DNA from 3 places in the Streptomyces sp. NPDC096311 genome. Region 1 is predicted to be linked to each of the others. Evidence: riboswitches for the same ligand, from Rfam matches in the RefSeq annotation. Region 1 holds a riboswitch; each other region holds the start of a gene.

Evidence for each region. Region 1 has a riboswitch for cyclic di-AMP ahead of ACIRA5_RS40720 (M23 family metallopeptidase). Riboswitches for the same ligand answer to the same signal wherever they lie in the genome.
Region 2: linked by a shared signal. The riboswitch ahead of ACIRA5_RS01255 (C40 family peptidase) and the one ahead of ACIRA5_RS40720 (M23 family metallopeptidase) in region 1 are both predicted to bind cyclic di-AMP.
Region 3: linked by a shared signal. The riboswitch ahead of ACIRA5_RS13690 (transglycosylase SLT domain-containing protein) and the one ahead of ACIRA5_RS40720 (M23 family metallopeptidase) in region 1 are both predicted to bind cyclic di-AMP.

The regions. Positions count from the first base shown of each region.
Region 1 covers NZ_JBIWFN010000021.1:71,480-73,731, forward strand. The annotation lists gene ACIRA5_RS40715 (GntR family transcriptional regulator) at 1-18, opposite strand, end outside; gene ACIRA5_RS40720 (M23 family metallopeptidase) at 231-995, opposite strand; cyclic di-AMP (ydaO/yuaA leader) riboswitch at 1,008-1,168, opposite strand; gene ACIRA5_RS40725 (M16 family metallopeptidase) at 1,468-2,252, opposite strand, start outside.
Region 2 covers NZ_JBIWFN010000001.1:283,896-286,147, reverse strand. The annotation lists gene ACIRA5_RS01265 (ATP-dependent Clp protease proteolytic subunit) at 1-389, shown strand, start outside; gene ACIRA5_RS01260 (hypothetical protein) at 397-702, shown strand; cyclic di-AMP (ydaO/yuaA leader) riboswitch at 1,049-1,234, shown strand; gene ACIRA5_RS01255 (C40 family peptidase) at 1,238-1,711, shown strand; gene ACIRA5_RS01250 (DUF6328 family protein) at 1,800-2,252, shown strand, end outside.
Region 3 covers NZ_JBIWFN010000004.1:454,431-456,682, reverse strand. The annotation lists gene ACIRA5_RS13695 (HAD family hydrolase) at 1-103, shown strand, start outside; gene ACIRA5_RS13690 (transglycosylase SLT domain-containing protein) at 226-924, opposite strand; cyclic di-AMP (ydaO/yuaA leader) riboswitch at 929-1,089, opposite strand; gene ACIRA5_RS13685 (hypothetical protein) at 1,362-1,685, opposite strand; partial or broken gene ACIRA5_RS13680 (CocE/NonD family hydrolase) at 1,669-2,252, opposite strand, start outside.

The sequences.
Region 1 (2,252 bases):
GTGCGCGGGAATGCGCATGACCGGACCTCCGCCTTAATCCCCGCGAAACGCGGTCGATTGACGCTTGTTCAGCGACTCTATTGCAGAGAACCGGAATTTCCGATGGCAGGCCGGAATCCATGGATATTTTTTGGACAGACAGACGTTCGAAACGACGAAGCCCCGGCTGGGGGGAGCCGGGGCTTCGGAAGTGCTGACGCCGGTCGTCGGACGTTCGGGGTGTGCGAGCGTCAGACGTTCACGCCGTGCGAGCGGAGATAGGCGACCGGGTCCATGTCGGAGCCGTACTCCGCCGTCGTGCGCGCCTCGAAGTGGAGGTGCGGCCCGGTGGTGTTCCCGGTGGAGCCGGAGAGGCCGATCTGCTGGCCCGGGGTGACCGTCTGCCCCACGGAGACACCGATGGACGACAGGTGGCCGTACATCGTGTAGGTGCCGTCGTGCATCTTCAGGACGATCTGGTTGCCGTACGCGCCACCCCAGCCCGCCGTGACGACCGTGCCGGAGCCGACCGCGTGGACGGAGGTCCCGGAGGCGGCGTGGAAGTCGACGCCCGTGTGGCTGCCGGAGGACCAGAGGCTGCCGCCGGTCTTGTAGCCGGTGGAGATGTACGAGCCGGTGATCGGCAGGACGAAGGTGTTGAGGCGCTTGCGCTCGGCGGCGCGGGCGGCGCGCTCCTTGGCCTCGCGCTCCTTCTTCGCCTCCTGGGCGGCCTTCTTGCGCGCGGCTTCTTCGGCCTTCTTGCGCGCGGCGGCCTCGTCGGCGGCGCGCTGTTGGGCGGCGGCCTGCGCGTCGATCTGGGCGGCGACGTTGTCGCCGAGGGTGACGGCCTGGGTCAGCCCGGTCTGCTCGACGGAGGCGTCCGCGGCGAGTGCCGGGGCGGCCAGGGTTCCGATGACACCGGTGGTGGTGAGCGCGGCGACGCCGACGGCGTTCGTGGTGGAGCGCTTCACGCGGCTCGGACGGCGGTGTTTCCCGGGGCCACAGGTGAACGCCATGTAGGAGCTGATCCTTTCCTTCCCTCTCGCCTACCGGGTTAGCTGACGGGTTCGGAGCAGGAAGGTCTCCTACGGACCCCCTCCAGGGAGGGCGTCCGATTCACCCCAGGGACTACGTGTGGGTCCCCGGCTCCCCTGGCTCGCGCCGTACGGGGACTCGGCGATGACTGTCCGGTGCCGCGGGCGCGGCGCACTGCCTGACGAACAGCCGCACCGACGCTAGACGGGGCGTCTTTCAATCAACAAACGGATCACGGCTTTTGTAGTGCATGCCACAGGGCAGACGGGCAACCTCCCTACCAATACGGACATCTTGGGGACGAAGCCCGAGCGAGAACCCGAGCGGAAATCCGATCAAAAAGGGGCCCGGGCGACTCTTCAGTCACCCGGGCCCCACGGAGTCACGCTCTTGCGCTCCGCGTGCGGTTCGGCTTACCGCCCGTCCCCACTGAGCGGCAGCTCCGCTGAACCTCTACTCCGCCGAAACGACGGTCACTTCACCGATTCCGAGGGCCTTGACGGGCTCCTGGATCTGCGCGGCGTCGCCGACGAGGACGGTCACCAGACGGTCCACCGGGAAGGCGCTCACGGCGGCCGCGGTGGCCTCCACGGTGCCGGTCGCGGCGAGCTGCTGGTACAGCGTCGCCTGGTAGTCGTCCGGCAGGTACTGCTCGACCTGGTCCGCGAGCGTGCCCGCGACGGCCGCCGCGGTCTCGAACTTGAGGGGCGCCACCCCCACCAGGTTCTGTACGGCGACGTCGCGCTCGGCGTCCGTCAGGCCCTCTGCGGCGAGGGTGCGCAGCACCTTCCAGAGGTCGTCGAGCGCCGGGCCGGTGTTCGGGGTGTCCACGGAGCCGCTGATGGCGAGCATCGCGATACCGGTTCCGTCCGGCGCGGCGCGCAGGACCTGGCCGAACGCCCGCACACCGTAGGTGTAGCCCTTTTCCTCGCGCAGGACGCGGTCCAGGCGCGAGGTGAGGGTGCCGCCGAGGCAGTACGTGCCGAGCACCTGGGCGGGCCACACACGGTCGTGCCGGTCGGCGCCGACACGGCCGATGAGCAGCTGCGTCTGGACCGCGCCGGGGCGGTCCACGATGATCACACGGCCGGTGTCGTCGGCGGCCACCGACGGCACGGGGCGCGGCTCGGCGGACGAACCAGTCCAGTCGCCGAGCGTCTCGGCGAGCAGCGCGTCGAGGTCGACGCCGGTCAGGTCGCCGACGATCACGGCGGCCGACGTGGCGGGACGTACGTGCT
Region 2 (2,252 bases), on a different contig from region 1:
TCAGCTGCGACGTGGAGACCACCTGTCTGGGGCAGGCCGCTTCGGCCGCCGCCGTGCTGCTGGCCGGCGGCGCGCCGGGCAAGCGGTTCGCACTGCCGGGCGCCCGGGTGCTGATCCACCAGCCGTCACTTCCCGAGCCGGTACAGGGACAGGCGAGCGATCTGGCCCTCCAGGCCGAGGAGTTGATGCGCACTCGAAGGCTGCTGGAGGACATGCTCGTCCGCCACACGGGGCAGAGTCCTGAACAGGTCGCCGCCGACATCGAGCGGGACAAGATCCTGGACGCTCAGGCCGCGTTGGCGTACGGACTGGTGGACGGGATCATCCCCAGCCGCAAGACCTCGCGCACCGCGCCCGGTGCGAGGAACGCCACACCCGACGCGAGGTGATCCGCCGATGGTGCCCGAACTGCCCCCGTTGCCCGCGCTGACGCGCGCCGAGGCCGAGCTGATCGACCGTTACCTCGACGTGGTCGACCTACTGGGCCGTATCAACCCGGCCAGGCCCGGAGACACCTACCGCGGGCTGCGTGCCGCCCAGGCGCTGGTCGCCAAGGCCACCGAGCTGCGGGACGCCCTCGCGCTGATGCACCAGCGCGGCGAGAGCGAGGTGCACGCGCCGACGCTGGCGCAGGCTTTGCGCGTCCTCGACGGTGAGCGGCGGGCGGCCCGCGTCACCCTGCCGCCCGACGCCGACAACTGACACACCCACACCCGGGTCGCCGTGTACGCCAAGTCAGCGAGGCGTCCGGCCCGGGGTTCAAACGGACCAGATGGTGTACCCCCTGATGGAGTAGTCACAGGCCCCTTCGGGGAACCGAAAAAGTTGCGCAACGCGCGTAGCCCGGAGGCGGAATGAGACGCTCCGGTGCTGGTGGGACCGTCGTCGGCGTCCCCAACATCGCCCGAACAGAGGGTCGTCCACCCGAACGGGTGAGTGGTGAGTAACGCCACAAATCGCCGGTTCCGCTCGGATTTTCCGACCGCTATGCGTGAAGATCCCTTCCGACGACAAGCCCCCGCCACAGCGGCGGGGCGGTCCGGGCGGACGCCGAGTCCTGCCGCTGCCCGGATGACCGGTCGACAGAAGTGCATCGGCAGGAGTGGAGGACCCAGCAAGACGGGTCGCCGGAGAGATCCGGGCGGCCCTTGGGGTGAAGCCGCGCAAGCGGCCGGGCTACTTCGCCAGCCCGAATCCGACAGGTCATCCTTCACAGGCGGCTGACGAAGGGTTGCGCATGACTGCGCTCAATCGTGTCCCGTCGCTGTGGACCCGGGCCGGTACGGCCTCGGCGCTCACCCTCGCCGCCGTGGGCGGCAGCCTTGTGGTTCCTGGCGTCGCATCCGACGCCGAAGCGGCCACGCTGGCGACGAAGGCACTTCAGGTCGCGGCTTCCAAGAAGGGCTCCCCGTACCAGTACGGCGCCGCCGGGCCACGCCGCTTCGACTGCTCCGGGCTCACGCTCTACTCGTACAAGAAGGCGGGCAAGACGCTGCCTCGTACGGCCGCGGCGCAGTACAACAAGACACACCACATCTCCGCGTCCCACCGCAAGGCCGGAGACCTGGTGTTCTTCCACTCGGGCCGGAACGTGTACCACGTCGGCATCTACGCCGGGAAGGGAAAGATCTGGCACTCCCCGAAGACAGGGGAGGTCGTGAAGCTGCAGAAGATCTGGACGAAGAGCGTCTGGTACGGCCGGGTCAGCTGACCTGCCCGAGGGGGTGCCGGCCGGCCGGCACCCCCTCGGGGTTCCACCCCCGGGCGTGAAAAGCGGACGAACCGGTTACTCGTTCACCATGGCTGAGCGACCTTCCCCCGAGGAACGGAACGAGACGCCCCTGGAGCGCGCCGATCGCAACTTCGGCGAGCTGCTCCAGGAGCTGCGCGTCACGCAGACCGGTGTGCAGATCCTCTTCGCGTTCCTGCTGACGCTGGCGTTCACCCCGCGCTTCCCGTCCCTCGACACGGTGCAGCGCGCCACGTACGTCACCACCCTCCTGCTGGCCGTGGCGGCCGCCGCGCTCTTCACGGCGCCCGCCGCGCTGCACAGGTCGCTGTTCCGGCAGGGCGCGAAGCCGACCATCGTGCGGGTCTCCTCCGTCCTGGCCACGGTCGGGATGGGCGTGCTCATGCTGACGCTGACGGGATCGGTGCTGCTCGTCGTGGACGTGGCGCTGGGACGCGCCGCCGGGATCGCCTCGGGCGCGGGCACCCTGCTCGTCTGTGTGGCGCTGTGGGGCCTCCTGCCC
Region 3 (2,252 bases), on a different contig from region 1:
GGTGGTGCTGGAGCGGCTGTTCCCGTACCGGTCGGACCGGTACCGGGAGCCCGGAGAGCCCGGTGGGTCCCGGCAGCTCTCCGAGGCTCTCCGACCCCACTAGCCATATCGGCCATATAAGCGATATCAGCCATATCGGCAATATCGGTCATGCTGGCCGCATCGGCCCCGGCAGTCGTATCAGCCCTACCGGCCCCGCCGGCCCCGCCGGCCCCACCAGTCCCGTCAGTAGGGCCCGTTGACGTTGTCGATCGAGCCGTACCTCGCCGCCGCGTAGTTGCAGGCGGCCGTGATGTTCGCGACCGGGTCGTAGGGGTTCATCGACGTGCCGGGCACGTGGTAGGCCTTGAATGTGGGGTCGATGACCTGGAGCAGGCCCTTGGAGGGGATGCCGGCCTTGGCGTTGGAGTCCCAGTTATTGATGGCCAGGGGGTTTCCGGAGGACTCGCGCATGACGTTGCGGTGGATGCCGTTGTAGGTGCCGGGGATCTTGGCGCGGGCCATGATGTCCAGCGAGTGCTTGATCCATCCGTCGAGGTTGTTCGCGTACGTCTTCGAGGTGGTGGGCGCCGTCTTTGCCGGGGTCTTCTTGGTGGTGTTTTGGACGGTTTTGGTGCCCACGGTCAGGGTGAGACCCGGACGGAGCGTCGTCGGGTCGGGGCCTATGACCGCGCGGTTGGCGGCGTACAGCTTCGCCGGGCCGCCGCTCGTGGGGTACTTCTTCGCGATCGTGGCCAGGGTGTCGCCCGCGACCACCTTGTACGTGATGAGCTGGACATCGGTGCTGGTGGCCGTGGCGGCCTGCGCGCAGGTCGCGCTCACGAGCGGAAGGGCGAGTGCGACTGCGCCCATTCCTGCGGCGAGGATGCCCCGGGTGAGCATGCCCTGGATCTTGAAGTTGCGGTGCTTGCCTCGTGCGGACATGGCGAATTCCTCTCCGGCGCCTGCGAAGTGAGCTGTCGGGTTCGGGCGGGAGCTGCCCGGCCGCACGGTGTGTGCGACGTCACCCCTAGCCGTTCCGGTGTCCGGATCGGCGGCTTACCTGGGTCCCCCGCTCCTGCCGTGCGTGTGTGTGGGTGGCTGGGATATTCCGGTCGGCGGCTGGATTGGGCGGTCCGTCCGGATCGACGTGAACGTATGCGAGAGCACATGTCCGGAACAAGCCCTCATTTCCCGGTGTAGATCGCTTTCACCTGGGTGATACGGGGGAGAAAATGCCCGATTAATCCGGAACGCGACGCTCAACTTGCCTTATGCAAAGGGGGAGTCGTCAAGAGGGGATAAAGAGCCCACTTCGCATGGGAGTGACCCAATTCACGCGGCCAAGCGGAAATAAAGCGGCACTGACGGCAAATCGGACATCACGCTTCGAGTGTCCAGGCCGGTGAGCCCGCGGGCGGAGCCGGGCGGACCTCCCACACGGACAGGTCCGTGTCGGGGTCGTCGTCGGGCAGCCGGCGTGCATGGGGCTTGAAGTAGAGGCCGTAGGCCCAGTATTCGGGGAGTTCGTGGCACATCAGGTCCGGGTAGGACCCGAACTCCTGCCCCGCGTAAGCCCTGTTGATCCTCGCCACCGCCTCGGCCCGGGGGATCCCGAAACGCGTGACCATCTCGTCGGCCATCTCGCGGAAGTACGCGAGCGTCCCCTCGTCCAGGGCCATCAGGAACTCACCGGTCCGCGCCATGCTCTGCAGGGTTGCCCATGCCGCGGCCGGGTCTCCAGTCAGCCGTCCGGGGGATTCTTCTCTCCCAGGTCCGATGGAAGACCACCTCGTTGCCGTCCTTGCAGGTCAGCTCGTTCGAGGTGATGAACTCCCGGGCGTCGCAGCTGAGTTCGGAGCGTGTCTCGACCTGGGCGTCCCAGGGCAGCTCCGGGCGGTGCGGACGGATCGACCTCGTCGAGCGGGTGCGGGCGGAGAGCGGGTCCGGCTCGTGGATGGTGTACGTGTCCCGGGCGTCCTCCGTGCGTTCGAGGTCGTCCGGGTGGACACGGGTGCCGTCCTGGCGAGGGTCGACCTCCAGTCGCCACTCGCCCCTCGCCACGTCACGGGCGACCAGGCGCTCGGGGCGGGGCTCGTCAAAGGTGGCCGGGGATGTCACTCCCAGGGGTTCGGACTGCTCCGGCTCCTCGAAGGTGATCCTCAGGTCCGACTCCCTTGCTCGCACCGGAAGTTCGAGGGAACTGCCCGCCGGGTCCAGGACGAACCCCGCCGTCGAGCCCGGCTGGGGCCAGATCCACGGCCAGCAGGCGG